Regions from separate parts of the Paenibacillus sp. FSL R5-0475 genome, predicted to be linked through region 4. Evidence: predicted binding sites of a transcription regulator. Region 4 holds the regulator's gene; each other region holds the start of a gene.
The links. Region 4 encodes Rex, which represses fermentation and respiration genes when NADH is low (regulators of the CRP and FNR family bind a similar motif). Its sites were predicted from a motif close to TTGTGAAATATTTCACAA; they were not measured.

Region 1: MKX41_RS28050 (flavocytochrome c) is a predicted target of Rex. The motif match lies at 3,449-3,466, and genes of this name have one in related genera.
Region 2: adhE (bifunctional acetaldehyde-CoA/alcohol dehydrogenase) is a predicted target of Rex. The motif match lies at 2,552-2,569, and genes of this name have one in related genera.
Region 3: MKX41_RS08805 (cytochrome ubiquinol oxidase subunit I) is a predicted target of Rex. The motif match lies at 4,987-5,004, and genes of this name have one in related genera.

What each region holds. Positions count from the first base shown of each region.
Region 1 is NZ_JBBORK010000001.1:6,261,637-6,269,622, forward strand. It holds gene rlmD (23S rRNA (uracil(1939)-C(5))-methyltransferase RlmD) at 1-1,301, shown strand, start outside; gene MKX41_RS28050 (flavocytochrome c) at 1,557-3,347, opposite strand; gene MKX41_RS28055 (sensor histidine kinase) at 3,620-5,206, shown strand; gene MKX41_RS28060 (response regulator transcription factor) at 5,181-5,963, shown strand; gene MKX41_RS28065 (DUF4855 domain-containing protein) at 6,367-7,986, shown strand, end outside.
Region 2 is NZ_JBBORK010000001.1:3,629,380-3,637,365, reverse strand. It holds gene MKX41_RS16380 (carbohydrate ABC transporter permease) at 1-647, shown strand, start outside; gene MKX41_RS16375 (ABC transporter substrate-binding protein) at 780-2,243, shown strand; gene adhE (bifunctional acetaldehyde-CoA/alcohol dehydrogenase) at 2,644-5,265, shown strand; gene pflB (formate C-acetyltransferase) at 5,518-7,779, shown strand.
Region 3 is NZ_JBBORK010000001.1:2,015,079-2,023,064, reverse strand. It holds gene cydC (thiol reductant ABC exporter subunit CydC) at 1-547, opposite strand, end outside; gene cydD (thiol reductant ABC exporter subunit CydD) at 544-2,343, opposite strand; gene MKX41_RS08810 (cytochrome d ubiquinol oxidase subunit II) at 2,445-3,461, opposite strand; gene MKX41_RS08805 (cytochrome ubiquinol oxidase subunit I) at 3,458-4,822, opposite strand; gene MKX41_RS08800 (GNAT family N-acetyltransferase) at 5,363-6,214, opposite strand; gene MKX41_RS08795 (hypothetical protein) at 6,277-7,986, opposite strand, start outside.
Region 4 is NZ_JBBORK010000001.1:3,355,928-3,363,913, forward strand. It holds gene MKX41_RS15030 (AAA family ATPase) at 1-228, opposite strand, end outside; gene MKX41_RS15035 (hypothetical protein) at 221-763, opposite strand; gene MKX41_RS15040 (cell wall elongation regulator TseB-like domain-containing protein) at 1,172-1,690, opposite strand; gene MKX41_RS15045 (amidohydrolase) at 1,860-3,161, opposite strand; gene MKX41_RS15050 (redox-sensing transcriptional repressor Rex) at 3,148-3,801, opposite strand; gene dinG (ATP-dependent DNA helicase DinG) at 3,933-6,794, opposite strand; gene MKX41_RS15060 (tetratricopeptide repeat protein) at 6,931-7,572, opposite strand; gene panD (aspartate 1-decarboxylase) at 7,684-7,986, opposite strand, start outside.

The DNA of each region.
Region 1 (7,986 bases), 2.9 Mb from region 4:
TGCTCAAGACCAAGAAGCAGTATGGCTACGCCAAGCTGCTGAATTTAGTAGAGGCGAGCAGCGCCCGCATCGCGGCGCCTTGCGAGATCTATGACCAATGCGGCGGCTGTCAGCTGCAGCATATGGACTATGCGGCACAGCTGGCGTGGAAACGGCAGCTGGTGGTGGACAACCTGGAGCGGATTGGGAAGCTCCGGGTGAGTGGTGGGGCTGCTGGCGGAGACACTGAGGCGGCTCAGACAGAGGGTATTCTCGTCCGCCCAACACTGGGCATGGACGAGCCTTGGCGATATCGCAACAAGGCTCAGGTGCCGATTGGCGTAACAGAAGGCGGCCTTGTGGGCGGCTTTTACGCGAGAGGAAGCCACCGGATCATCGATATGGAAACATGCTTGATTCAGCATGAAGATAACGATGACGTTGTGCGGAAGGTGAAAGAAATCGGACGGAAGCGCGGCATTACTGCTTACGACGAAGAATCCGGCAAAGGCTTACTGCGTCATGTCGTAGTAAAGAAAGCCTTCCGTACTGGTGAGATGATGGTCGTACTCGTCACTAATGGCGAACGTATCCCACATCTGGACGAATGGATCACTGAGATCTGCCGTGAAATCCCAGCTGTTACAAGCATCTGCCAGAACGTGAATACTAAACAGACGAACGTAATCTTCGGTGATACAACGCGTACCCTTTGGGGGAACGATGTTATTTACGATTATATCGGCGATGTGAAATTCGCGATTTCTGCCCGTTCTTTTTATCAGGTTAACCCGGCTCAAACTGAAGTTCTTTACGGTAAGACGGTGGAATATGCAGGACTTACGGGAAACGAGACTGTTATAGATGCTTATTGCGGTATCGGGACGATTTCATTGTTCCTTGCGCAGCATGCTAAGCAGGTCTACGGTGTAGAAATCGTACGTGAAGCGATTGAGGATGCTCGGGCGAATGCCACTTTGAACGGTATGGATAATGTAGTGTTTGAGGTAGGTGCATCTGAGGATGTGATCCCTAACTGGAAAGAGCAGGGGATTACGGCGGATATTATCGTGGTCGATCCTCCGCGAAAGGGCTGCGATCCGCGGTTGTTGGAGACGATTCTGGCGATGAAGCCGGAACGTGTGGTGTATGTATCGTGTAATCCATCGACACTGGCAAGGGACTTGCGGGTGCTCGAAGATGGCGGATATAAGACAGTGGAGGTGACTCCGGTGGACATGTTCCCGCATACGGTGCATGTAGAATCGGTAGCTTTGTTGGTGAGGAACCCTTGTCAAGTAGACACTAAATCATTGCTATAGTTTTAGTGATAGTACCAGAAAAGAAATGGGCAATTTTAATTCCACTAACGGAGAATGATAAAAGAGCCGCGAGTTAGACGAGCGTAGCCTCTAGGCTCCACCATAAAAAACCGCCCTGTTCGCAATGTTGCTTACAGGGCGGTTTACTATGTCATAGAGGGCAACTTGAAAGTTAGCAGTCAACCTGCACTCAACAAACTATCTTGCACGTTTTTAAGGCTAACTTATTAATAGAGCACTTACACAAACATAAGATTACTCTGCTACAACTTGTTTACCTGCAATCCGGCCGAACGTGAAGATATCAGCGATGGCATTACCGCCAAGACGGTTTGCACCATGAATGACCCCTGTTACTTCACCTGCAGCGAACAGCCCAGGGATGACTTCGCCTTTTTCATTCAATACGCGAGTCTTCTCGTCGATCACCAAGCCGCCCATTGTATGGTGAACGGATGGTACAGCTTTTTCAATGTAGTAAGGGCCTTTTTCAAGAGATTTCAATCCACCGCGATGTTTGAAATCAAGGTCTTTACCTGTTTTCGCATAATCATTTACTTTATTAATCGTTTCTTTCAAAGTGTTCACGTCAATTTTAAAGAAATCAGCCGCCTCTTCAATCGTATCGGCTTTAAAGAGCAAGCCTTGTTTAACGAGTTGATCGTATTCGTCTTTATGAACTTCGATCGTTTTACCAATATCCTCAATGCCTTGATTCCATAATTGATACGTATATCCGCCCGTTTGGGCAAGAATTGCTTTAGAAATAACGTCACGACGTTCTAATTCCTCAACGAAGCGCTTGCCTTCTTGGTTAATCAGGATCGCACCATCGAAGCGGGAGTCTGCAACCAGGGAAATAACACCTGTCTCAGGATTACAGATTGGATACGTTTGAATACTCTCCATGTTTGTCAGTTTGGCGCCAATCGTTTCTGCCATAACGATACCGTCACCTGTAGATCCTGGTGTATCGGTAGACATATATTTTTCATCCATTTTAGGATTATATTTTTTACGCATCTCTACATTGGATCCAAAACCACCGGTAGCGATGATGACGCCTTTGTTCGCATGGAATGTGATCTTGTCGCCAGTACCTGAAGTCGCAGTTACACCTGTTATTTTGCCGCTTTCGTCCTTCAGCAAGGTTTCGGCTTTCATATTCGTTTTGATCGTGATTTGATCAGCGTCTGTTTTGGCTTTTAACTTAGTAATCAATTCAACACCTGTATGACCTACAGGAATCAACGCACGTTTTCTGGAATGGCCTCCAAATTGGAACAGATGATCAGGTAAGAACTCTACCTTGATCTCATCGCGCAGCCATTCGGCAGATGATAGAGCATTGTCGGCAAGAATACGAACCATCTTTGGATCCCCGAGGTTGTCTCCGCCTTTCATCGTATCATTATAGAACAATTCAGCCGTGTCATCTGTGATGCCAAGAGCACGTTCAACCCAGTTGTCAGGCGCATTCATCTCACCACCGGAGATCAATGTGTTGCCGCCAACAGCTGGCATTTTCTCGAGCAGAACTACATTAGCTCCAGCGCTCTTCGCTTCGATAGCCGCACTAAAGCCAGCACCCCCGGCACCGATGACGACAACATCATAGGTTTGCTCGGCTTCTTCTTTGTCTTTGCTTCCACTGACTGCAGCGCCAGCGACAAGGGTAAGTCCAGACTTCGTAATTGCATCTTGAATGGCTTCGAGATATCCTTTGCTTGTAACCGTAGATCCGCTAATGGCATCAACTTTTGCGCTGTTAGTTGCCATGACATCTTGCTTGAGCTGCGTATAAACAGGTTCTGCAAGTACTTCATTTTCCTTATGCTCTGTTACTTTAATGTCAGTGATCTTGTTATCTAATAAGGAAACTTGTACTTTAATATCGCCATGTTTACCTTGCCCAACTCCTTCAAAGACTTGAACTCCGTTTGCATCTGCAGCGGGTGCTGCGTCTTTACCGCCGCAGGCAGCAAGCGTGAACATAAGACTGAGGACTAGTAGAATAGATAACAGCTTTTTCGTGTGAGTTCGCATAATATCTCCTTCATTCTGTTGTGAATTGGTTACATACACTAGGGAGAGGAAGATTTGCTAGGCAAATCCCTTATCTCTAGCCTAGACATGAATGTTATTTCATGTGAAAATATGCACAAGACCTATTATAGATTTAGTACAGCATTATGTATTTGCACAGATTAGCGTTTTTTTGTCTTTTTCGGGCATGTAAGAAACGGATATTGTGAAGGGCTATGATTACAATGAAATCAATTCACTTAAAAATTACGTTAATCGCAGGAGGCTGCTTCTTGCTGCTGTTCGTTGCATTGCTTGTAACAATATATTTGGAGATGAACCATACGGTTGTCCCTTTGAATAAGAACTTAACGCAGCAAGTGGTTAATGCACGCAGCGACCAGATCGATTATTGGTTTAATCAGCGCATTGGAGAGATAGACATGCTTGCTTCTCTAGCTTCGGACCATCAGTGGACACGAGATGAATTGCTGCAAGAGATCGATAAGTTCGAGGCGAAGAAGCAAGTAGAGTACGAATCCATACGCGTGGTGGATATTCACGGAAATTCCTGGTCAGCAAGGGACAAGCCTTTTTCGATACTAAACCGACCCTACTATCGAAAACTGCTGAATTCAGATTCCAATTATGTGGTGAGCAATCCGATCGTATCCAAAGCGAATGCAGTTGAAATCGTCGTCATTCTCTATCGCGTGAATCCATCGGTGAATGATGAGGTAGCTTATATTGCCGCAGCCGTCTCCGTCAAGAAGATGAAGGAGATTGCTCAAGATGTAATGCTATATGACCAGTCAGGCCAGCTTATCATCGATTGCAGAGAGCTGGGTGAAGGAGATGGAGCGGAGGATGCAGCAGATAAGAAGAACATGAGTGTATTTGAGGCTCCAATTCAAAATGTGGAAGGCTGGAAGCTAGTACTCGAAGTACCGAATTCAAGTCTATCGCTAGCGGTGATCAAAACTCAGCGGACCGCATTGCTGGTAGGCGTTCTTATCGGTAGTGCGTTTATCGTCTTTCTGATGCTGCTTGCTTCTTCCATTATTCGTCCAATTCAGTCGCTTCGCCAGGTAATGGAAAATGTGCAGAACGGCAACCAAACCATACGAGCAGATGTTACGCGCTCGGATGAGATCGGCGATCTTGGGCGAAGCTTCAATGACATGCTTGTTCAATTATACGCTGTGGAGCAGGACCGAAAGGAGATGGAACTCAGACTGATTCATGAGCAGATCAAGCCGCACTTTTTATACAACACATTGGATACGATCCAGTGGATGGCAACGGAACATGGAGCAGACAATGTGGTGGAGATGGTGGAAGCGCTTAGCGCGTATTTCCGATTAGGGCTTGGCACAGGCAGTCCCTACATTCTGCTTGATCAGGAGTTGTACCATGTCGAGAGTTATCTTCATATTCAAGGCGTACGATATGAGGAGATTCTGGACTACGAGCTTCGATATGATGAAAAGCTTGCTCAGTGCCAAGTCGTTCGCTTCATGCTGCAGCCGTTGGTGGAAAATGCGATTTATCACGGGATTAAGCCACTTGGGGATCAAAAATGCAAAATTTCGATTACAGCATATAAACAGGTCGATTATTTGGTCATTAAGGTTGAAAATAATGGGGTTATGATTCCTGAAGAGAAGCTTGAACAGATGAATCAAGCCCTTCTTGATGATAAATATGATCGTTCTGCCACAGGCTTTGGGTTATACAGTGTAAACCATCGCATTCGACTAGCTTACGGAGTGCCATATGGCCTTGCAGTGAAGAGCGAAGATGGCATTACCGTTATGGTCATTCGAATACCTTTGGACGGGGAGTGGAATGAAGATGTGGAAGATTGTCATCGTCGATGATGAAACGATCATTCGCAAAGGCTTGCGACAATACATTGAGGAGAGTTCGTATCTTTTTGAAGTTGCAGGAGAAGCAAAAAGTGCAAACGAAGCATTGAATATGGTGGAGGAAGCCCCACCACATGTATGTCTTGTGGACATCAACATGCCGAATATGAATGGGCTCGATCTGATAAATATATTGCGCGAACGCTGTCCGTCGGTTCTGGTTGTCATCATCAGCGGCTACGATAACTTTGAATATGCGCGTCAAGCCGTGCAACTGCAAGCATTCGATTATGTATTGAAACCTGTGCCGAAGAGTGATCTGAACAAGCTGCTTCATCGGATCGATGAGCATCTTCAGGCAAAATATCCTTTGCATTCACATGAAAGCAGGGTGGATAAGGAGCTGGGGCTTCCCGGGTATACAGGGGATGGAACAGTGCTTATCCAAAAAGTGACCGAGTATATTGACAGTCATTATCAGGATCCGGAGCTGTCTATTACTCGAGTAGCAGCGCTATTTCATATCAACCAAACCTATCTTAGCAAGCGTATGAAGCAAGAAATCGGTGCTTCATTCCTTGACTATGTCACCGAGCTTCGGATATCGAAGGCGAAGGAGATTCTGGATGACGTAATGCCGAATATCAAAATCGGGGATCTGGCCGTGAAGGTAGGGTATAAGAGCCAGTACTATTTTAGTCGTGTGTTCAAAAATAGAGTCGGCTCAAGCCCCTTAGAGTACAAAAAGCATCCGTTCGGTTATGGATAGGGTATCAAGTTAGTAGAAACGCCGCAGCAATTAGGCGCCACCATATATAAACACGACGCAACCTCGAGGGGGTTGCGTTTTTTATTTGGCGGATTGCTTAGAGGACATTGATAGAAAATAGGTAGGACCTAAGGAGGTAAGCGCTATCTTTATACCTATAAAGACGCGACGTGAAGGCCTTCATGTCAACAAGTGTATACCCAATGTCATTAATTATCTATTTGAAAGAAAGGCCACTTTTCATAATGTTACTATAAGGACATTGACATATGTTATAAGCTTCTGTGACGTGTCGGAATCTCGGAAGGGAGGAAAGAGCATCGAGGTAAGCTGAAATGGAAGCGCATACCATTTAGGAGATTGATGTTTCTTGACTCAAGAATCAGAAGGGAGTTCGTACGATATGAAGAGGAGTAGACAATGGGTAGCTCTCGTCATGGTTGCGATCATGATCGTAACGATGATGCCGATCGCGCAAGCGGAAGAGGCGCTGCCGCCTACACAGACAGAGGAACAGACACCAGCGAACCCGCCGGGCGAAGCCGATCCGGTCGAGGTGACGAATCCATCAGACCTACCGGGAGCAGGTACGGAGGGTGTTATTGCGTCAGTGTATGGGGCGGTATATCACAATCTTGCAGCGGGCTTATCTTATGAGTGGTCGCAAGAGCCGGAAGCTTCCTATCCGGATGAAGGCAACACACTTACGGATGGTATATATGGGGCAAGCAATAGATCCGACGTGTCATGGGTTGGACATCATTTGGGTAAGACACGCGAAGTTGTGTTTGATTTGGGGGCGAAGAAATCACTCACGGGTATTAAAGCCAATTTCCTCGAAGATTGGCCAACGAACAATGTACTCGTGCCACTCACGGTATCGATGTACGTCTCCGATGACAAAGTGAACTGGGGACTGCTCAAAGACAATGCCACGCAGAAGCTGTGGAATGACGGCAAATACACGGAGACCTATGTGTGGGATGGCAGTAAGGATGGTATCAAAGCCATCGGCCCAGATGCGAAGATCGCCTATGCTCGCTATGTGAAAGTGACATTCACAATGCATACGCGTGCAATGACCTTCGTGGATGAGATTGAAATCCTCGGTGAAGACGGCAAAGTTGCCGGAGCCGTAACTGTTCCAACGAATACGCCGCAATTCTTGGCGGCAGGCGAAGCGACAGCGGGTATCGAGCATCTTGGACTTTTGTATAACGGGCAATATGCGAATGACTTAGGCATCTGGACGAAAGAACGGATCATTCCGAATATTAGTTATGTCGATAAGGACGGCAAGATTAAGGATCGACTCTTCGACGGCGTCCTGTATCTTGGCATTAACTCTCCAAATCCAGGTCGTGATTTCGGCGGGCGGGCTTATCTGGAAGATTGGCAATGGTATCTGGATAAGACCTTTGCGGTAGGCGGTGATATGGATGCGTTAAACGCAGCGGCTAAGGAAGTATCCGATGCGTTGAACGAGTCTGGCGTGAAGGAAAAGGTTGTCCTCATGATTCCGGATCCAGGTGAATCGATCACTAATTTCGGAGCTATTGAACAAGGTGGAGAATCGCTGAACTTCAATGATTCCGTTGGCAAAGAGAAAGCCCTTGCGAACCGTGAAAAAGCAGTTCAATGGTGGCTGCAGCAAGTCAAATCGAGATGGGAAGCAAAAGGTTACGCTAACCTCGAGCTTGTAGGTATGTACTGGTTCGAAGAGCAAATCAGCACAAGCCAATCCGGACCGGATCTGATCCGTTCGGTGAGCAGCACCCTGCATGACATGCAAATTAGCGGCAAGGACCTGAGGTTCTTCTGGATTCCGCACTTCTTCGCTTATAAAGCGTTCATGTGGAAGGATGTCGGCTTCGATGCGGTGACGATCCAACCGAACTACTTCTTCGAGCCGACGGATATCGAGCGCTTGGAGGATTCTGCGAATCTGGCGAAGCAGTATGGCATGTCCAATGAACTCGAGTTCGATGATCGGATGCTGACGGACGGCGTGTTCCGCGAGCGG
Region 2 (7,986 bases), 270 kb from region 4:
TGAATTACATTGATCTACCCATGTTCCTTAGAAACACCATTTATATCTTTTTAGGGAATATGGTCGTGACGCTTGTCGTATTGGGAATGTCGGCTTTTAGTATTTCTCGTATGAATGTTCCTTACAAAAGAGCTATTTACTTCTTCTTCCTGATGACATTGTTTATTCCGGCGACCAGTTACATGATCCCGAACTTTGTCAATTTGAAAGAGCTCGGATTGCTGAATCAGTATGCGGCCTTCTGGTTGCCAGCGGGAGCGAACACGTTCTACTTTCTATTGTTAAAGAACTTTTTTGACGGGATTCATCCAGAAATCTTTGAAGCAGCACGAATTGATGGGGCCTCTGAGCCGAGAAGCTTTTTCTCCATTGCCGTGCCACTATCCATTCCGATTTTTGCTACATTAGCGATCTTTATCTTTTCTACTGCATGGAATGACTGGTTCTGGCCATCTCTGGTTATGCACAGTGAAGAGAAATACACGCTTGCGACAGCCATTTATAAATACGTTATTAATGTGAAGGCACTCAATACTAATATTAAATTTGCAATCCTGTTTATAGTATCCTTGCCTCCAATCATTGTCTTCTTGATTTTCCAGAAATTCATTATGCGTGGGGTTGCTTTGTCGGCAGTGAAAGGATAAGCAATTATCGACGAATTTATCCACGGATCGTAAACATGCACATGAAAGGAATATAAATGCACCTCGTTTGTAAACGGTTTCTAATTTATGATCGATATGTAAGATAATTATGAATTGAAAAGGGGAGTTTCAATGCGTAAGTACTCTAGCGTTCTACTAAGCGTACTTGTAGCCGGATCGTTGCTATCTGCTTGCAGCGGCAACAATAACGGAAACACAGCGGGGAACAAAGGCGGGGAAGCATCTGCTGCGCCAACAAATGCGGTAACGGATAATACAGCAACCGCTACGGATGCACCAGTGGATGACATTACTCAAAGAAAAGTGACGATCAAGATTCACTATCCAACACCTGACCTGACTGAAATAAGAGCACAGGAAGACGACAAAATCAAACGTTTCCAAGAGGTATATCCGAACGTAGAAATCGTTAAAGACGACTGGCAGTACAATGTAAGTGAAATAGGAATCAAAATGGCTGCGAATGAAGCACCAACCTTCTTTAATACTTTTGCTACAGAAGCTAAATTCCTGGTTGAAAAGGGCTGGGTTGCTGACATCACAGATCTGTGGAACAAATATGAATTTAAAGATCAAATTAACACCGTGCTTCAAAATCAATTTATTATCGACGGCAAAGTTTTCGGAGTAACACAAAAAGGTTATGTAACAACCACTATGATCAACAAAAAAATGCTGGATGAAAAAGGCGTAGCCATTCCACCTATGGATTGGACTTGGGATGATATGCTGAATACGGCTAAAGGTGTAGCTGATGCCAAAAAAGGTATTTCCGGTATTGCTCCAATGGGTAAGGGGAACGAATCAGGTTGGAACTGGACCAACTTCCTGTTTGAAGCTGGCGGAGAGATTCAAAAGATTGAAGGCGGTAAGGTTATAGCTACATTTAATTCCGATGCTGGCGTTAAAGCACTGGATTTCTACAAGAAACTTAGATGGGAAGCTAACGCGATTCCTCAGGACTGGGCACTTGGTTGGGGCGATGCTGTAGGTGCGTTCCAACAAAGTCGTACAGCAATGGTAATGGCCGGATCTGATGGCGTTATCGAGCAAGCATTGAACCAAGGTGGACTGAAACCTGAGGATGTGCTTACGTATCCTATGCCAGCTATGGAAAAAGGCGGAAAACACACAGGGGTACTTGGTGGTGACTATCTAGTAATCAATCCAAATGCTACGCCAGATGAACAAGAAATGGCATTCCGCTACATTACTTTTGATTATTTCTCTGACAAAGGTTTGGAAGCACTGGATGCAATTCTTCAACAACGTACAACCGATGGCAAATACTTTATCCCGCCGCTCTTAGACTACTACTCAGCTGATTCTGAGTTTGGTAAGAAGATCAAAGCGGTTTATGACAAGTACACAAATGTATACCAATATAGCCCTGACATTATGGGACTTTTGGATGGTAAACCTGAAGCTCAATACAACACACAGGACTATTACGCAACCATGTCCAATGTTATTCAAGAGCTGTTCTCCAAAAAAGGAACGGATTCCAAGAGCCAGTTAGAAGCAGCAGCTAAAACAGTGCAAGAGAAATTCTTTGATACGATTAAAGCGGAATAGTCTAATGCAAAAACCGGCCCCTTTGGGGTCGGTTTTTTGTTCTGAAGATTTATAAATTTATAAATCTTCAGAAATAGTGATAATCATTTGGAAATTATTACAGTGTAGAGAAATCGTAATTGACTGTGATGAAGAGAATACATTTTTGTGTACTGATTTTAGATATATGGAATAAAAAGGAGCTGAAATTTTGCTTATTAAAGTATAATTCTAAGATTTAAAGGTTTTTATAGCACATAATATGGTAAAAAGACTATAATATGATCGAATGAAAGCGCTTTGAAAACAAATCAAAAAAACTTTATACTTTGTGAAAGATTTCACTATACAAGGTGGAAATCATGTGATAAGATAAATGTGTAGAGAAAAACAACTAAAAATTGACAGGAGGACGAGGGAGATGGCAGTTAAGAACGAAGTCGCCGCCCAAGTTAAACAAGTTACCGCTGAAGAGTATATTCAGAATTTAGTGGATAAAGCAAAAAAAGCGCATGAGGCGTTCATGGCGCTAGACCAAGAGCAAGTTGACACAATCGTTCATGCAATGGCGTTGGCTGGACTCGACAAACATATGTACCTCGCAAAATTGGCCGTAGAAGAAACTGGACGCGGCGTATACGAAGACAAAATTACGAAGAACATCTTCTCAACTGAATATATCTGGCACGGAATTAAATACGATAAAACAGTAGGCGTTATTGAAGACAACGCTTATGATAGCTTCCAAAAAATTGCTGAACCCGTCGGAATTGTTATGGGTATCACACCGGTAACCAACCCTACATCCACCACGATGTTTAAAGCGTTGATTTCGATTAAGACACGGAACCCTATTATATTCGGTTTCCACCCATCTGCGCAAGAGTGTAGTGCAGCTGCTGCAAAAATTCTTCATGATGCTGCCGTGAAAGCTGGCGCTCCTGAGAACTGTATCCAATGGATTGAAATGCCAACAATGGACAAGACAAACGCATTGATGAACAACCCAGACGTTGCTCTTATCTTGGCAACTGGTGGTTCTGCAATGGTAAAAGCAGCTTACAGCTGTGGTAAACCAGCACTTGGCGTAGGCCCTGGTAACGTACCTGCTTTCATTGAAAAGAGCGCGGATATTGATCAAGCCGTAACGGACATCATTCTTTCTAAAACATTTGATAATGGTATGATCTGTGCTTCCGAGCAAGCTGTTATTATCGAAGAACCAATCTTCGATCAAGTGAAGAAAAAGATGATTGCTAATGGCTGCTACTTTGTGAATAAAGAAGAAGCTGCCAAACTGACTAGTGGAGCAATGAACGTAGATAAATGTGCGGTTAACCCAGCAATCGTAGGTCAATCCGCAGTGAAAATTGCTGAAATGTGTGGCATTCAAGTCCCTGCCGGCACAAAGATTCTGGTAGCAGAACTTGAAGGTGTAGGCACTAAATATCCACTTTCCGCTGAAAAATTAAGCCCGGTTCTTGCTTGCTACAAAGTTAAGAATGCAGATCAAGGTATCGAACGCGCAGCTCAAATTGTTGAATTTGGTGGTATGGGACATAGCTCGGCTATCCACTCCAACAACGAAGAAGTAATCATGAAGTTCTCTAACCGTCTGCAAACAGGACGTATTCTCGTTAACTCGCCTTCCACACATGGTGCGATCGGCGATATCTATAACACTAATATCCCTTCGTTGACTCTGGGCTGCGGATCTTATGGTCGTAACTCCGTGTCGCAAAACGTTACAGCAATCAATTTGATCAACGTGAAAAGGGTGAATCGTCGTACCGTGAATATGCAATGGTTTAAAGTACCTGACAAGATCTATTTCGAAAAAGGCGCTACTCAGTACCTGACCAAAATGCCTGATATCACACGTGTCGCAATTATCACTGACCCAATGATGGTTAAGCTTGGATATGTTGAAAGAGTTGAACATTACCTGCGTCAACGTCAAACTCCTGTAGCTATCGAAGTGTTCTCTGAAGTTGAACCAGATCCATCGACAACTACAGTTGAAAAAGGTACTGCAATGATGAACAGATTCCAACCGGACTGCATTATCGCACTTGGCGGCGGCTCCCCAATGGATGCTGCAAAAGGAATGTGGTTATTCTATGAACATCCAGACGCAGACTTTAATGGTCTGAAACAAAAATTCATGGATATCCGTAAACGGGTATACAAATTCCCTAAACTTGGTAACAAAGCTAAGTTTGTAGCGATTCCAACAACTTCGGGTACAGGTTCGGAAGTAACATCTTTCGCAGTTATTACCGATAAAACAACTGAACAGCACACTAAATATCCTTTGGCTGACTACGAGTTAACTCCAGATGTGGCTATCATTGATCCAGAGTTCGTATACAGCTTGCCAAAAACTGCTGTTGCTGATACAGGTATGGACGTATTGACACATGCTATCGAAGCTTATGTATCGGTTATGGCGAGTGACTATACTGATGGTCTAGCTATTAAAGCGATCCAACTGGTATTCCAATACCTTGAAAAATCGGCGCTGGAAGGCGACAGAGTAGCACGTGAGAAAATGCATAACGCATCAACACTTGCTGGTATGGCCTTTGCCAATGCATTCTTGGGTATTAACCACAGTTTGGCGCATAAATGGGGCGGACAGTACCACACTGCTCATGGTCGTACTAACGCGATCCTTATGCCACACGTTATCCGTTACAATGCTAAAAAACCTACGAAGTTCGCTTCGTTCCCTAAATATTCGCACTTCGTAGCTGATGAGCGTTATGCTGAAATTGCCCGTATTCTGGGATTGCCAGCTCGCACAACTGAAGAAGGTGTAACTAGCCTGATCAATGCTATTCGCGATATGAATAAAAAATTGGGCATCGAAGAATCGTTCCAACAACTGGGCTTTGATCCTAAGGACTTCGAATCCCGCGTAGATTACTTGGCTGACCGTGCGTTTGAAGATCAATGTACAACTGCCAATCCTAAGCTGCCACTGGTTTCTGAGCTTGCTGATGTATACCGTAATGCGTTCTACGGAAGATTTGATAATTAATAAATGGTTATATAGAGAATAGGATAGTTGTGGACTTAGATAAAGGTGACAAATATCACTCGAAAGGTGATATTTGTCACAGTGTTTTTATAGAAAATAAACTAGAATGTTTATATAAACAACGATCCCACATATGAAATGTTGATTGTGAAATTTGGAACAACCACATCTTTTGGGGATCACGAGACACGGGATCAACCTTCAAGCCCGCGATCTCTACAAATATAATAAATATAGATGGAGGGATTTAGCATGTCGGTGATTGAAAAAGAAGTAAATGAAGTGAAATCCGGTTGGAGAAGTTTTACAAAAGGTAAATGGTCCAAGAAAGTTGACGTTAACAACTTTATCGCTAGTAACATTAAGCCTTATGAAGGTAACGAAGAGTTCCTCGTAGGTCCTACTAGTAACACAACTGAACTGTGGAAGATTATTTCCCAGCTGAGCAAGGAAGAAAGAGAAAGAGGCGGCGTATGGGATGTTTCCCTAGATACTGTCTCCACAATCACTTCACATGCTCCAGGCTACATTGACAAGGACAAGGAACAAATTGTAGGCGTGCAGACTGATGCTCCTTTCAGACGTTCCATTCAGCCATTCGGCGGGATCAAGATGATGGTTGATGCTACGAAGGCTTATGGCTTCGAGCTTCCACAAAACATCGTTGACATGTTCACGAACATTCGCAAAACGCATAACCAAGGCGTATTTGATGCATATACACCAGACATGAGAGCAGTACGTAAATCCGGCGTTATCACAGGTCTTCCTGATGCTTACGGCCGTGGACGTATTATCGGCGACTACCGCCGCATTGCTCTGTACGGTATTGATTTCTTGATTAAAGACAAAAAGCAACAACTAGCTGAGCTTGAAGTTGATTCCATGACAGAAGAAGTAATTCGTTTACGTGAAGAACTGTCCGAGCAAATTCGTGCACTGGGCGAATTGAAAGAAATGGCAGCTGCTCACGGCATGGATATTTCCAAACCAGCGATGAACTTCAAAGAAGCTACTCAATGGGTATACTTTGGATATCTGGCAGCAGTTAAAGAACAAAATGGTGCAGCGATGTCCCTGGGACGTGTTTCTTCCTTCCTAGACATTTATGCAGAACGCGATATTGAAGAAGGTACTTTGACTGAAGAACAAGTACAAGAAATTGTCGATCATTTCGTAATGAAACTGCGTATCGTGAAATTCTTGCGTACACCTGACTATAATGACCTGTTCTCCGGCGACCCTACTTGGGTAACTGAATCCATCGGTGGTATGGCTGAAGATGGAACCACTCGTGTTACCAAGAACAGCTTCCGTTTCCTGAACACCCTGTACAACTTGGGTCCAGCTCCGGAACCAAACTTAACTGTACTTTGGTCCGAAAGATTGCCTGAAGGTTTCAAAAAATATTGTGCTAAGGTTTCTATCGAAACTAGTGCAATTCAGTATGAAAATGACGATCTAATGCGTCCATACTGGGGTGAAGATTATGCGATTGCTTGCTGCGTATCTCCAATGCGTATCGGTAAACAAATGCAGTTCTTCGGCGCTCGTGCCAACCTGGCAAAAGCTTTGCTGTATGCTATTAATGGTGGTAAAGACGAAAAATCCGGAGCACAAGTTGGACCGGAATTCCCAGCTATCACTTCTGAATATCTAGATTATGACGAAGTAATGAAACGCTTCAAACCGATGATGGAGTGGTTGGCTAAGACTTATGTTAACACTTTGAACATCATTCACTATATGCATGACAAATATTCTTACGAACGTATCGAAATGGCACTGCATGATCGCGACATTCTGCGTACAATGGCTTGCGGTATCGCTGGTCTGTCCGTTGCAGCAGACTCACTGAGTGCGATTAAATACGCGAAGGTTAAACCAATCCGTAACGAACAAGGTATTGCAATTGACTTCGAAACTGAAGGCGAATTCCCTTGCTACGGTAACAATGACGATGCTGTAGACAACATCGCAGTAGAATTGGTTGAAACCTTCATGTCTATGATCCGTAAACACAAAACATATCGTGATGCTGTACCGACTCAATCGGTATTGACCATTACTTCGAATGTAGTGTACGGTAAGAAGACAGGTACAACACCTGACGGACGTAAAAAAGGCGAACCATTCGCACCAGGTGCTAACCCAATGCACGGACGCGACAAGAAAGGTGCTCTGGCTTCACTGAACTCTGTAGCCAAACTGCCTTACTCCGATGCACAAGATGGTATCTCCAATACGTTCTCTATCGTACCTAAGGCACTGGGTAAAGACGATGAATCCTGTAAGTCTAACCTGGTACACATGATGGACGGATACTTCCATAATAACGCTCAGCATTTGAACGTTAACGTATTTAACCGTGAACAGCTGATGGACGCTATGGATCACCCTGAGAACTATCCACAATTGACTATCCGTGTATCCGGTTATGCAGTTAACTTCATCAAGTTGACTCGCGAACAACAAATGGACGTAATTAACCGTACTTTCCACGGTTCAATGTAATTTGTTTATATTTATAAAGATCTTTCATTGAGATATGCTCTAAAATATTTGCAAGGAATTACCGCTCTTGTTTCAAGGGCGGTAATATCTTGTTCAAGAATCATTAAAATTTTAAATTTTACGGTCGCGATTAAGGAGAACACAGTCTTAAAGGCAGGGATTCTTCTTCGTGAAAGATGGACTGTTAGTCAGTCCTGGAGAAAGGAT
Region 3 (7,986 bases), 1.3 Mb from region 4:
TCCGCTGCCCGAGTAACACAATTCCCGGTACAACGAATGCCGTTATCAGCATACCTAGTACAAACAAAACGGCAATCCAGATCGAAAAGGTAGAAGTAAACAGCACCGTAGCCAAAAACACCATAACGACCATGATCGGAGGATAAGCGACTCGCAAGAAATAATTTTGTAAACTTTCGACATCCCCAACGATCCGCGCAAGCAAATCCCCGCTTCGATTTTTGTTCAATATACCAGGCGTTAAAGGAATAAGCTTGGCAAAAAAGGATGTACGTAAACGGCTAAGCATGGAGAATGTCGCCCGGTGAGAATATAAGCGTTCTCCATAACGACTCGCCGCCCGAAGCAGACCAAGCAGTTTGACCATCGAGGTGAGTACAATTAAAGTATAAAGCGGTGGCGCAAATACCGTTTGCGAAATTAGATACCCGCTCGCAGAAAAGAGTGCCACACCGGCTATGCCGGCGATAAATCCACCCAAAATCGAAAGAATGATATCCTTACGCTCCTGAATCATCGCCTTTGACAGAACGGCCAGTTCATTCATGAGGATATCCCCCCTTTCCGCTCTACATCAATCATCTCGGCATATTGAGGCAGGCGCCCCAGAAGCTCTTCATGCCGTCCGGAGTCCACCAACACTCCATTGTCCATAAACAAAATCTTGTCGGCTTGTTGAATCGTATATAATCGGTGAGCCACCGTAATCATCGTAGCCGTTTTTGCCAGTTTGGCTATGGAGCGTTGCAGTACCCGCTCGGTGTGCAAATCCAGTCCAACTGTGGGTTCATCAAACAAAATGATAGCAGGACGCTTCAAAAAAGCGCGTGCTAAGGCAAGCCGCTGCTTTTCCCCACCAGACAGTCCCCTGCCTCCTTCACCAACAAAGGTATCAAATCCATGCTCCAATTGGGCTGTAAGCGCAGTGAGTCCTGCTTCCTCCCCCGCCCGCTCAATTTCTGCCCTGGAGATGCTCCCACGAGCACCAATCGCAATATTTTCAGAAAATGTGCCTGCAAAAATATACGGATGCTGTGTAATGTAGCTAACATGTTCGAACCATTCGGTTTCATCGTATTGCGAGAGTGGACTTCCATTCACCAGAAGCGTTCCAGATTCTGGTTTCAGCAGACCGGCAATGAGATGGAGCAAAGTCGTTTTACCGGAACCACTTTTACCTACAATCGCAATATGTTCTCCCGGTTTAAACTGGATCCGACCCGTCTCAAGCTTGAATGAATCTGGAGCATATTGAAACTGAAGATGATCTATTTCCATGGATGGCGGTACTGAAAGATCATTGGAATTTCCAATTTCTAATTTGCTTCCCCTGTCGACCCTATCCATGCTGTCGATCTCGTTAATTCCATCGGTTGTTAATGCTCCTTCAATGCTATTCGCGTCCCTGCTCTCCCCTGCCGGTTCTTCAAGCATCTGTTCCACCTTACGAACCGCACCCATACTTGTCCGGCCACTGTGAAAGGCCGTTCCCGTATTCTTTAACAGGTTGTAAAACTCGGGAACGAGCAACAACACGAGAAAGGCGGTGTGGAACGTCATAGATTTGAAAACAAGCAATTGGATGGCCAGTTCAAGAGCGACAATGCCAATGCTTAGCATCACGATCGATTCCAGCATGAAGGTATTCGTAAACGCAATCTTCAAAATGCCCATTGTGGCATCACGGTAACTAAGGCTACTGTGTTCAATTTTCTGTTGCTGACGGTGTGCTCGTCCAAATATTTTTAACGTCACCAGCCCTTGAAGAGAATCCAGAAACGTACCTGAAAACTCGGCCAGCTGCGCATATTTTTCTTCGGATTTGTTCTTCGTTTTCAGTCCTACCAAAATCATGAACAGTGGGATAAAAGGAGCTGTAAACAATAGAATGAAACCTGTGTTGGCATGTTGGATAAATGTAACGACCAAAATCAGAATCGGGATGATAGCAGCTTCCATCATTCGCGGCATGTATTGACTGAAATAACTATCAGCCTCATCCACAGCATCAAGAGCAATACTGACCTTGCCTCCCGTCTGTCCACGAAGGGTGGAAGGCATGGAAGCATGGGTCAAGTTTTGCAGCACGGCAGCGCGCATATTTGTCTTGGCGGTGGCAGCCATGTGCAAGCCAACTTTACCGTTTCCATATGACAACAGTGTGCGTGCAGCCATAACAGCCAGAAGAATGCCGAGCAACACGATTACCGATGAAAATGAAGCTCTCTCCACAAAAATCCGTTGGACTGCTTCAGCAAGCAGTCCAGCCTGACTCACAATAGCAGTACCAAGCGCGAGCGAAAGGATCGCGAGGAGGGCCATATTTTTTCTTTGTGAAGACATTTGTTGAGAAATCAGACTGGATTTCCTCGGCACAGATCACACCTCCTTTATATATAGGCTTATAGAGAAACCTCAAACACACCGTAATGGATCAATTAGCTTTATTTTTTCCCTTTTACATAATCCGCATCAAATAGGAAGAGCTTGAAGACCAGAATAAGGGATGGGATCAACAGGCACAGACCGCCGATAAACACAACAACTAACGCTAAGCCCATTGCTGGTGAAGTTGCACTGCTCTGAATCGTGATATACGGATCGAGAATATAAGGGTATTGCCCAATCCCATAAGCGAAAAAGGCACAGAAAAATTGCAGCATGATGCATATGAAAGCTAATCCGTAACGGCGTCCGTTATATAAGAGCCACATCGCGATCATGAAGAAAGCAACGGAAAGTGCCAAGAGCCACCATAAATCCATCATATTTTGAAAATGCCGCTCATTGTGTTGACCCAAATAGATAAATGCTGTCAGTGCGAGAATTATCGTCGGTGTGCTCCAAAACAGGGCGTAGTTCCGCATCAGCTTCAACGCGGAATGATCCTCTGCACGAGATGCGTAAAAAGTCAGAAATGAGCCGCTTATGAACAAAACGGACACGATTGCCAGTCCAACGATGCTCCACGATAACGGATTGGTAAACAGCGCCCAGTAATCCAAAGAAACCGTCTCAGCCTGCTTTACAATAAAGCCGCCTTCAGACAAAGTAAGTGCCACTGACAACGAAGCCGGAATAAGCAGACCTGTAGCTCCGTACAAAAAAAGATATACTATATTTTTCTTGGAACCATAATTTTCAAAAGCGTAGAACGAACCGCGAATCGCAAGAAGAATAACTGCAATACTTCCCGGAACAAGCAGCGCGGAGCCATAATAATAGGCTGTGTCCGGAAAAAATCCGACGATGCCAATATAGAAAAAGATAAAAAATACATTTGTAATCTCCCATACGGGTGATAAATATCGGGAAATCAGACGATTAATGAGATGATCCTGCTTCGTCAAACGGGCATAAAAGGCGAAGAATCCCGCTCCGAAATCAATGGAAGCTATAATTAAATAGCCGTACAAGAACAGCCAGAGCACCGAGATGCCAATTATTTCGTAACTCATCATTCAGTGCCCCCCTTTTCCACAGATTGATTAGGATGTTCCTTCATCCATTTCTCCATCTCAACTTCTGCCGGATTATTGTTGAACAAACGTCTTAGCACGATTACACACATACTGCCGAGTACGATGTACAAGAGCAATAAGGCGAAGAATATAATTCTTACATTCGGTGAAGTCGTGGCAGCCTCCTCTACACGCATATATCCACGGATAATCCACGGCTGTCGCCCAACCTCTGCATAAAACCAGCCCAGCTCTACAGCTAGAAACGCGAGCGGTGCGATCAGTGCGATGATGCCAAGCATCCACTTGTTAAGCACATTGCGTTTTTTCCAGAACACAAACAGGAAGTACAGGACCGAAATCGCGAGCAGAGCAAATCCGATTCCAGCCATTAAATCAAACAGGTAGTGAACAAGAAGCGGTGGCCATTCTTCCTTGGGGAATTCCTCCAGCCCCGTTACCTCCGCATTAAAGTCTCCAAAGGCCAGGAAGCTGAGCACTTTCGGCAAATGAAGAGCCCCTATCACTTCATGCTCTGCATTCAGCCATCCCATTAGAACCAAGTCCACACCGCTACCCGTCTCAAAATGCCACTCTGCCGCTGCAAGCTTCTCTGGCTGATGCTCGGCCAAAAACTTGGCGGACACATCACCAGCTAATGTGTTCAGCAAGCTGAACAGCAAAACGACCGCCATCATGAGATTCAAGGATTTTTTGTGGTATGCGGACACTCCTTTTCTCAGCATCGCAAAGGCTGCAATCCCGGCTAACAAGGCAGCTCCTGTCAAATAGGCCGAGCTTAATACATGGAATACCTTGGAGAACGTCGCCGTATTCAGCATCGCTTGCACCGGGTCAATCGCTGTGAATTGGCCCGCTTCCATGACAAAGCCTCCAGGCTGGTTCATGAATCCGTTCACCGTCGTAATAAAAACGGCAGACATGCCTGCCCCGGCGACAATCGGAATCGTCAACAGCCAATGGATATACGGATTTTTAAACCGATCCCACGTATACAAATAAATGCCCAGGAAGATGGCCTCAAAAAAGAACGCGAACACTTCCATGAATAACGGAAGTGCAATAACATTCCCAGCCAGTTTCATAAAATTCGGCCATACCAGGGCTAATTGTAGTGATATGGCTGTACCGGTCACGACACCAACCGCTACAGAAATGACAAATCCCCGAGACCATCTCTTTGCCATAAGTGTATAATGGGGATCCTTTTTGCGGATCCCGATGAACTCTGCAATAGCGATCATTAGCGGTATACCGACGCCAATCGTCGCAAAAATAACGTGGAACCCGAGAGTCAAGCCTGTCACCAGCCTGCTCCATAGCACCGTATCAATTGCCATTCTTTACTGCTCCCTTCAAACGCTGTTCATTTTTCGTCATAACTTGATGCTTATGATTAGGCCGGCTAATTCTGGGGCTGCATTCAATATCAGGTTTAGCAGGGCTCAGCGACATCGTTGCCTGTTCGTTTTAGTATGACGTTCCTCGTTCTTTGCTATGTAAAAAGAGAAAAATTTCACAAAGCAAGAGTTGGCGAGCCTGATTTACCTGATACTGAGCAGTCAAATTAATAACGTGACCTAATGATTAAAATCATCTTATCTTAAATTGCAAGTAATTCAATCACAGATATCTCTTAATCCCTAAATGTTCAAGAAAGGGTCAAATCTTTCTGACAACTCAGTGAATAACATAAAAAGAACCCAAAAGAGCTATTGATTCAATAGCGTATATATGATTTCACAAGTCTCCTCCTACTTCGATGTTAGAAAAAAACAATATTTCCTCATTTTAACCTCTAATATATACCCCCTTCTGCAACAAAAAAAACACTGACTCAAATCATCAGTGTTTTTGAATTAAAGCTAATGTCATCTTCGTCATGACAAATCTTTCTCCATTTCATATTGCTCGATGTATACGTCAAGACCAACACTTTGAAGGAAACGTATAGAATTTGTATCTCTTTTGTCTACATTATTGACGGTGATGATAGAATGTCTCTCTCCCATCCAATGAAATAAGGAACGCCCAAATCCCTGGTTTCTTTCTTCTCGCAAAATACCGAACTGTACAACTGCTCCGTTGGCCGATTTTATTACCGCGTATCCACAAATCTTATTCTCTTCCCTTATCGTGACCACATCGTATAAATGCGGATTTCGTAAAATTGCATGAACAGATTGTTCCCAAGAAGGTTCAAAATTCCAATAAGAATGTACCGATGTCCAATCGAATTCTTCCAGTCGAACCATAGTAATGAATGTATGTCTATGATCGTCCGGAAGGGTGACATCAATACGCCCCTTGAAACAAGCCAATTCTCTATGAATTTGAAATCCTATGGCGGTATACGCTTTTATAGCTTTATCATTCGTTTGAATCACTTCAAGCAAACACTTTTGAATATGAGCTTCTTTAAGGATGGGAAGAGCATGACGATAAATTTGTTCGACTAGCCGTCTCCCTCTATATAAAGGAACGACTCCTGTACCAGTATTAAATGCAGTACTTTCGCCGTTACGATCCCCGATGCCATGCATAACAAATGCAACCAGCTTCTCTTGATCAAAAGCACCAAACGACATCTGATAATTTACTCCCGCACCTGCAAATTTATCAGCTAAATACTCCGAAGAAACATGAAATGGAATTACATAATCGGAGAAGGCTTCGTTAAAGCAAGTTGTAAACTCTTGTAATTCAAGATCCTTAACACTTTTGATCAACATGTAGTTTTTTTCTCCTTTTCTTTTGGTACTAAGTTCTTAATCATCAGCCAATCTCCAATTCATCATTTAGTACGGCCATAGAAAAAAGAATACCCATCTGACTTTCCAAGCTTAGTCGTCTCCGTTCCGTCCACTATCTTGACCGCCTTCAGTAACGATATAATTTGTGTATTCATGAGCTTTGCATCAAATTTGCCCATCTCTCTATCTTCACTATCCACGAGCAGATAGTCGGGCATTGGAATGAAGCCAATCACCGGTATCCCTGCTTCAAATAAAGGCTGACTCTCTCCAAACTCAAACTTGTTATGTCCACGTAATAATACAGTACGTGTGCCGTCGGTGTTTTCAATAGCCTTCAGCCAAATGGCCGCCATCATTTCATTGCCCGCATAGGTATATTCTGTACTTATTTTTCCAGTTGGTCTATAGTGACCCGTATCATCGTCCTTCCACTCCATACTGCCTAAATGCTCAACCGTAATTCCAGCTACAGCTTTTATATGGCCTTTCTTGCCATCCCAGAGCTCTCGATGCCCCTCCATCCAAGTGGAAGTCGCCTGAGAAGATCCTTTGAAATCAGGTAATCTAAAATGGCCTGTCACAAAAGCGAAAATCATCGTACGTTCCGGCTGCTCCTGCTGTAAGTAACGAATCATGGACAGCATGCCCACAGCACCATTTTCCTCCACCACATTTATCCCATCCGTATGGGTATTTATGATAATCGCTTCATCTTTATTTTTCCCGTCAATTTTCACATAAAAGGATTCTGTTGGAGCATTTTTTTGTATTTCCGCTTCTAAAATAACCGTACCTTCTTTGTGCTCCTGGGCTGCACTGATCACCTTTTTCCCTTCCGTTTCATTGACCCAGATCGCAGGAATTCCAGCATAAGCTGTAGTAAAAGGCACATACTGCTTTTCAACCTTATCGTCGGATACCCCTTTCCAGACAACAACAACAGCTTTCACACCCATTTCCTTCGCTTGCTCCAATTTAGCTTCTTTTAAAGCTGTAGTGAGGACTAGATCGCCTTCATTTGGGGCAATTTGGCTTTCCATTGGAGAGGAATCCCGCATGTTCATAACGATCCCACTTGGGAAATTTCTGAAATTCTCAATTTCAATGACAGCAATTTTTCCGCTGGCCTGGTCATACTCACCACGCTTCGTATATACCAGCTCCCCTGTTACCCCATTTTCGTCAGTTTCCCCGGAATAAGGAAAAGCTGAAGAGATATGAATTGACTGCTGATCAATCATTAAAGAGCTGCTCTTTTCTTCCCATCGGTCAAAAGTATAGTGATCACGATAAACTTTCAGCCCCATATCTGTTACCTGTTGCTCCAGCCATGAAATAAATTGATTATGACCCTCAGATCCGGTTGTACGGCTTCCAAAAGAATTCATTACTTCAATATCCTTCAGCATCACTGCTGCAGAATCCAATTTACGTTCATCGATCGTCACAGCCGCATCAGCTGCTAATGCCACAGGTGTTGTAATAGGTTTTGAATAGATTCCAATACCCCAAAGTGCAGTAACGATAAGAGCAGCAATGCTGAATAACACTTTACGAACCACTATCAATGGAGTGACTCTTCTGCGCACCTTTTGTCCAAAGAGTCCTCTCCATATGCCCGCTACGATCAGCAGCAAGATAGAAAGCGCAAGCAGCCAAAATTCTCTTGTCAGTAAGTACAACCCTTCTGCCACCATCGCACTAATTAACACCACATGTAACTTTTCACGCTTCTTTAAAAGTAAAAA
Region 4 (7,986 bases):
TTGCCCACCAATTTCTTCAAAAGTGAGCTTTGAAGGCCCTTCCTTCTGGCGTTTCTTCCCCGCACCAGCGTTCACCGTAAGCCCGCCACGCAAATGAGCAATTATAAGTAATGCAGTAAGCATTCCAGCTGCTATAACAATCGGGAATATATTAATACCTAAAAAAGCCATGAAAATAAACAGCACAGGAATAAATCCGAGTAAAATTTCTTTAAGGTACTTAGGCATTATTCCATACCCCCAAGGTCGCAGGTTTTCGCGGCAAAATAATAAATTTGCTTTCTTTTCCATTACTCAAGCTTACGTACACATTGTTGTCGTCGATATCAGTAGATGCTATCACATCTTTAAATTCCGTATTTTGCTGTTTCAATCTATCAAGTTCTGTAGGTATAATCGTATATTTACGGCTCTCCATGGCTTCAGCTACAGAGAACATCGCTTTATCCCAGTAATCATCCAATAGTTCACTTGAATTTTGCTCCACATCGAGTTTAAGTTTACGTCCTTCAATCACTGATTTTCCTTCTTTGGATACATACGATACTAGATCACGTAAATTCGTGCCCGGCTGCAAATCAAGTTTCAAAGTGACCTCATCGCGGTTAATACTAATATGTGAAGTATTTACTCCCTCAAATCCGGTTACAATCTTTTGGAGCGGTTCCTGTAAAGCAAACTGACGATATAAAAAGAATCCTCCGAATAATAGCATAGCCGACAGTAGAGACGTTATCAGTACAGGTACAAGACGTAATTTCAAGAAACGTCCTCCTCTCAAAGATGAAAAAATGTAAACAGAATGATCCAAAGTCATAGCTGCTAAGAGCTCACCAGAGCCTGACGTTCTACTAACACTGTTCTAATTACAAACAGTAGTATATCACAGGTGTATATACTATATTGAAAAAAAATGTGAAGATATTTAAAATTTTATTTTTTAATTCTTTCCATTTTATTTAATTTATTGATTTAATTCGACAAAAAAAGGGCTGTTACTCTTAAAATAACAGACCTTTTTTCGTATGAATCTTTAAATCCCAATATATAAATCCACTCTTATAGTATATCACAATTCGTGTACTAATAGTATATCAAATAATATGTCATTTTAAAAAACAAGCGAACCATAAATGGTCCGCTTGTTTCTCTTATAATGCCTTTGTTTAATTTAGCGGCTAGGTAAACTGTAACCTTCACCCATTCGAGCCCCATCCGAGAACCGATAAAATTGATAATAATATCGACCGCTTTGTTTATAAAAAAGCTGCCAAGCATACTCCCCGTTATATACTCCTGGCAACAACCGCTCAATGCTGATGTCCGGAAGATCGGCTTTTATAAGGCTACGCATTTTCGCTTCAGAGGTCCCTTTACTTAGTTCTTCAGCATATACTGCGTCGGTTCCTTCAGCAAACTTCCCGTCTACAGTAAAACGTACCCAAACCATCAACTCGGTCCCGGCTTCATTCTTCCCTGTTAAGACCCAGTACACCGCATTTTCATCCCACACGGATTTCTGCGCTTTGGTTACCTCTGTCAGACCAGCACTGGTTTTAGCGACATCCTTAGCGATATCTCGCTCGTTCCATTGATCTTTCATAATATAAGCATAGAACTGGATAAGTCCAAACAGAAGGAGCAGAATCAGAACTGACCCCAGGAGGATCCATTTTTTCCTTTTCTTCAAGGTACAGCTCCCTTTCTAGTAATATATCTTTTTTGATTATATAACACACCTGTGTGTTTATCCAAAGTTTCATATCCAATTCAATGATCTAATGATCAGAAACACAAAAGGCTGTAACTTTGCAATCGCAGAAAGTCACAGCCTTTCAGTTATTCGTTATGATCTTAGACTACCGTTTAAGCAGTCCATCAAATGATTCTTGCGCCTTACGACGGATTGCTTCCTCATCTAGCGTTACACATTCTCCGTGTTTTACAACCTGTTTACCATTCACCCATACATGCTCAACATCCTTGGCACTGGCAGAGTATACAGCATGAGACAACAGATCTGTATGTGGTAGCAAATGCGGCTGGTCTATATCAATCGCGATAAAGTCCGCTTTCATGCCAACAGCGAGTCTACCCACATCATTTAAAAAGATAGACTTTGCGCCATACTCTGTAGCTATACGCAGCGCTTCCGGAGCTGGAACAGCCGTCGGATCACCACTTACACCTTTATGGATGAGGGCTGCAAGACGCATCTCTTCAAACATATCCAGGTTATTATTGCTTGCCGCACCATCTGTACCCAGTGACACCTTCACACCAGCCTTTAGAAGATCCGTAACCCGAGCCACTCCACTAGCCAGTTTCAGATTACTTCCTGGGTTATGAGACACGCCTACATCATGACGAGCCAGTATCTCGATCTCTTCATCATTCAAATGAACGCCATGAGCAACAATAGACGGACGAGTGAACATTCCAAGCTTCTCTAAATGCGCTACAGGCCGAAGTCCGTAATCCACCACATTCTGCTCCACTTCGCGTTTGGTCTCGGACATATGGGTATGCATCGGTAAATCCAAATCATGTGCCGCTTGTACAAACTTAACAAAGAAGTCCGGTGGGCAAGTATATGGGGCGTGTGGCGAGATCATCGTCGTAATTCTGCCGCCAGCCTTACCATGCCAATTTCGTGCAAAAGAAATCGCTTCCGCAAGCTTGTGATTTTGTACTTCCTCTGGGCATAATCCGATTACGCCTCTCATCAGTACAGAACGAATGCCTGATAATTCGACTACCTCTGCTACTCGATCCATATGATCATACATATCCAAGAAGGTTGTAGTACCACCTTTTAGCATTTCCAGTACCGACAAGGAGGTTCCCCAGTATACATCTTCTCCAGTGAATTTCGCTTCCATCGGCCACATCTTCTCTTGAAGCCACACCTGAAGTGCCAAATCATCTCCATAACCACGAAGCAATGACATTGCCGCATGGCCATGTGTGTTTACCAGACCTGGCATAAACAGCAGACGACTGCCATCAACAACTTGCACATCATCTTCCATTAAAGGCTCTTCTTTTCCTATGTAAGTGATCAAATCATCTTCAATAGTCATATATCCATTCAGAACCGGCTCATCCGTTCCCGGAATAAGAAAACGCCCGCCCTTAATAATCGTTTTACTGCTCTTCATTTCCGGTTTCTTCCTTTCCATCTTTCAAATAATAAGCAAGGCTTTGCAAATCCGTTGTAAAATCGGCAGCATGAACCCGGATATTCGATGGTGTTTTTAGAATCACTGGTGCAAAATTCAAAATCGCCTCAATGCCAGACTCAATGAGAATATCTGCTACATTCTGCGCTTCTGAATCAGGCACAGTAATGATCCCAATTCGAATACCTTGCTCACGAACCGTCTGACCAAGCTCCTCCATCGGCTGAACGGTAAGAGAGTTGATTTTCCGCCCTACCTTAGGTGCATAGGAGTCAAATATAGCGGTAATCTTCATAGTATCTTTCAGATAAGCATTGTAATTAGATAATGCATGTCCAAGGTTACCGGCACCTACTAAAGCCACATTCAATTGTTGATCCAGCTTCAGAATATGACGGATTTTTTCAATAAGATAAGTTACGTCATACCCGATACCTTTTCTACCAAAGTCTCCAAAATAAGCTAAATCTTTACGAATTTGAGCAGGATTCAAATCAAGTTTTTGTCCTAGTTCTTGTGAGGAAACGGTTAATATTTCACGTTTCTGGAGATCATTCAAGAAACGCAAGTACACAGGAAGTCTGCGAACAACGGCTTCTGATATTTTATCCGATTTCATAATTTACCTCCTAATTTAAGTGATATTCTGTTCAAATCCTATCGAAATATCTGCACCTCGTCTCAAGGAAGAGCGGTATTCTTATACCGCCCTTCCTTGTAGAGAGATTAATAAGATCGATGACGTTCTTTTCAAGAAACGCCTCCGTCTTCCAACCACTCCGCTATACGAGGAACCATTTGATCCGTAAGCATATGCTCCATTTTCGGGCCAGGCAACGAATAGAGGAAATACTTCCCATAGTGAGATTCGATCACCCTTGTGTCATACACAATAACAATACCCCGATCTTGCGCTGTCCGTACCAGCCTCCCAAATCCTTGCTTGAAGCGAATAACCGCCTGAGGAACAGACAACTTCATGAACGGATTCTTTTTCTGGGCTTGTAATAACTCAGACTTCGCTTCCGCTAGGGGGTGGTTTGGCGGTTGAAATGGGAGTCTCACGATGGCCAAGCATGTTAATGCTTCACCTGGAATATCTACACCCTCCCAAAAGCTGCTTGTTCCTAACAGTACAGAAGCTGCACTGTCCTGAAAACGGCGGATCAGCTTGCTACGGCTGCCCCCCTCCACGCCTTGACCTAACACCGTGATCTCTTGTGAGGCTAGAGCCTCTTTCAGAGGATCGTAAACCTGGCGTAGCATCTTGTAAGAAGTAAACAGGACAAGCATCCGCCCACGTGTTGTAATAGCTGCTTCTGCTAGTGACTGTACGAGTGTATCGACAAATCGGGCATCGCCTACACTCCCCTTCACACTTGGGAAATCCCGCGGAATAACTAACAGCGCCTGCTCCCGATACTTAAAGGGAGAAGGCAGGAGTGATGTCATCAGACGCCCCTCTTCCGCAGCTTCATTAAGTCCGAGATTATCAATCATAAACTGGAAAGATTTATCGACAGAGAGTGTCGCCGAAGTTAGTACGATACTTTTCTTCTTGTCGAAAAACAGCTCCTTAAGCTGAGTACTAACATCAACAGGAACGGCATACAGCTGTAGCGATTTACTGCGATAATTTCCATTCGCCTCCAGCCAATATACTACATTCTCATCATTTAATCCCATAAAAAACCGTACTTGCTCACGTATAGAAGCTAAATCCTTAAATAAGCCGCTAATATCGGTAACTAGGCTATCTGAGGAAGATTGACCTTCTTGATCTCGCATCTCATTAAGCATTTTATCACCTTTACGGATAATTTCGCTTAATGTCAGATTCATAGTATTCTCTAGAGCAACCAATTCATCCCAATCTTTCGGTTTACGGGTAGGAAGTAGCCGCATGACTAACTGGCCGGCTTCTCCCGCCGCTGCATCGCTGCGTTCCGGCAAGAGGCTGAATAGTTTATCACTAAGCAGATCCCAGGTTTCTTTTACGGTAAGAAGATCCGGATAGATTCTATCGATTACTCCGCTCCATTCAGAAGCTTCCTCACTGCCTGATGACTGAAGCATTTGGCGAAGTGTAGGAAGTTGGCCATTTCGACTATCCTTATAAAGACGCGATAGTGTATGTGCCACCGTGAAATGCTTCATATGCATGCCTAAATGCTTGCCAGCCACGTCCTCCAGATGATGGGCCTCATCTATTACAAGATGTTCATAAGCCGGAAGTAGTTGATGCCCAGCCTTAACATCTGCGAAAAGCTTAGAGTGGTTCGTAATGACCACGTCTGCAATACCAGCTTCATGCTTAGCCCGATGATAATAACACTTACGGAACCAAGGACACGAGCGACCCAGACAAGAATCGGTATCGCTTGCTACCGTCTCCCAAAAATCTCCGCCACGTCCACTTAGATTGAGCTCTTCGTCATCTCCTGATTCACTTTGTGTCAGCCAAACGATCATCTGAGCCGCAGTAAGCGCATCTTCCCTCGGACTTATAAAGTCTTTTTTATTAATTTTATGTTCGAACTTACGAAGACACAAATAATGCCCTCTGCCCTTAAAAATTGCAGCTTTAAATGGAAAAGGAACTACCTGCGTTAACAAAGGAATATCACGCTCACGCAATTGATCCTGCAGATTAATAGTATGAGTGCTGACCATGACTTTTTCATTAGTGCGTACGCTTTGGTATATGGCAGGCAATAAATAACCAAGGGATTTACCGGTTCCTGTCCCTGCTTCGATCAATAGATGCTTGTCTTCGGCAAGTGCCGTCATCACCTCATTGATCATAATATCCTGAGCTTCTCGGCTTTCATACTGTGGCAAAGTTTCTTTAAGTCGTTTCGTTACTTCATCCATATAATCTGTAAAAGATAAATTGTGTAGTGGATTCTCAGCATGCTCGTCTCGAGGTGGAGCTAATTCGTTCCAGTCTCCTACAGCAAGCGCTAATTGACGATAGAAAGTCAGATCACCTTCGGGCTGAAGCGTCTCCGCTTCCCGTTCACGCAGCAGACCATCAAAATACCAACCCAGATCACTATCCTCTTCCGTAAACAGCTCACAGAGTCTCTGAATCGTCAGCAGAGGCAAATCGTAGAGCTCCTCCAGACATTTCAGCAATACAAGAGCAGTTGCGAGTGCATCACTGTCTGCCTGATGCGGACGATCATGCGTCACTCCAAAATGTGCACTAACTGATCCTAGTTGATAGGATGTGAGGGAAGGAAAGCAGATTTTCAGAAAATCAATCGTATCTAAAATCCGCCCTTGAAATGGTAAATACCCACATCGGTCTAAAGCATTTTGCAAAAAATGGAAGTCGAATGCGACATTATGCCCTACAAGCACAACATCATCCAAGAGTGGGACAAGCTCCATCATCATCTCATCCAGCTCAGGTGCATCCTTTACATCATCGTCGGTAATCCCCGTTAGACCAGTTATAAAAGGAGGTATCGGCGTTCCGGGCTTGACGTAGGAACCATATACCCGGGAGATGGACCGGTCTTCTTCTATAATTGCAAGGCCAACCTGGATAATTTCACCCACGGATTGGGTTCCCGTTGTTTCAAAATCAAGCACGGCAAATTTCATTATAATTCTATTCCCTTTCAATTGAGACTCTTAATCAGCATAACAGAAGTTGCGAAAAAAGGCGATGCACACCACTGGTTCAGGGGATGCATCGCTTGAATGAAAATGCGGAATAATAAACCGTAAACGTAATAATTTACAATAATGAAACAAGCTGATTTCCGAAATGAAGCTTACCTCCTCGGCGGCGGCAAACCTCCAAATTAACGGTTGGTTCAGGAAGTGCCGGGTCAAGTTGCAAAGAAAGGCCAAACAGCTCCTGCGCTTCATTGAACCGTTCTTGAGAGGCCCTGATGCAACCTAAAGCGTTATAAACCATTGCCTTCAGCTTGGTTTCCCGTATCAAACCGAGCATATGGTTCAGATGGCTCCAAGCAGCTTCCCCCTCCCCTTCCTGCAGGTAAGAGATGGCTAAATATAATCGAGCAGCCAAGCTATCCGGATATTGCACAATAACTTCCTTAAACTGTTCAATACATTTCCCATACATCAGCAGCTTATAATACCCTTGACCTCTAACAAAAGTATCCATACACAGCTCGGGTGCTTCCTGCTCTGGCACTTCCTCTTCAACCACAGTCGTAAAATCTACACTTTCACGAAAGTGACTTAGCTTCTCAGCAAAGGCCAGCCATTCATCCATCACTTTATCACTAAGTCGATGCAGCATATTATAATTGCATAAAAGCTCATTCCGGCGGGCACCCTCCGCTGTAGGGTAATCTGTAACGATCTCCTGAAGCACCTTGTTCATTTCAGCAAACAAATGTTGAAACATGGGCTATCCCCCCTTACTGAAGATGAAATCAGTTCAGCTTGCCTGACTTCATTTTCTGCGAGAACGGGGTCTTTCATCCCTGCCATTCATTACATGGCGTAAGTCCATAATTTAAGCGATTGTAGCATGCAATTCATGATCAGCCAGCTTCACTGGTCTGTTGTTCTCATCCACGAATACCACCGTTGGCTTATGCGACTCCAGTTCTTCCGAAGACAGCATCGCATACGAAATAATAATTACTGTATCTCCCGGTTGAACAAGACGTGCAGCTGCACCATTTAGGCAGATCACACCACTGCCGCGAGGCCCTGGAATAACATAGGTTTCTAACCGTGAACCATTATTGTTGTCCACGATCTGCACTTTTTCATTCTCAAGAATATCTGCCGCTTCCATTAAGTTCTCATCAAT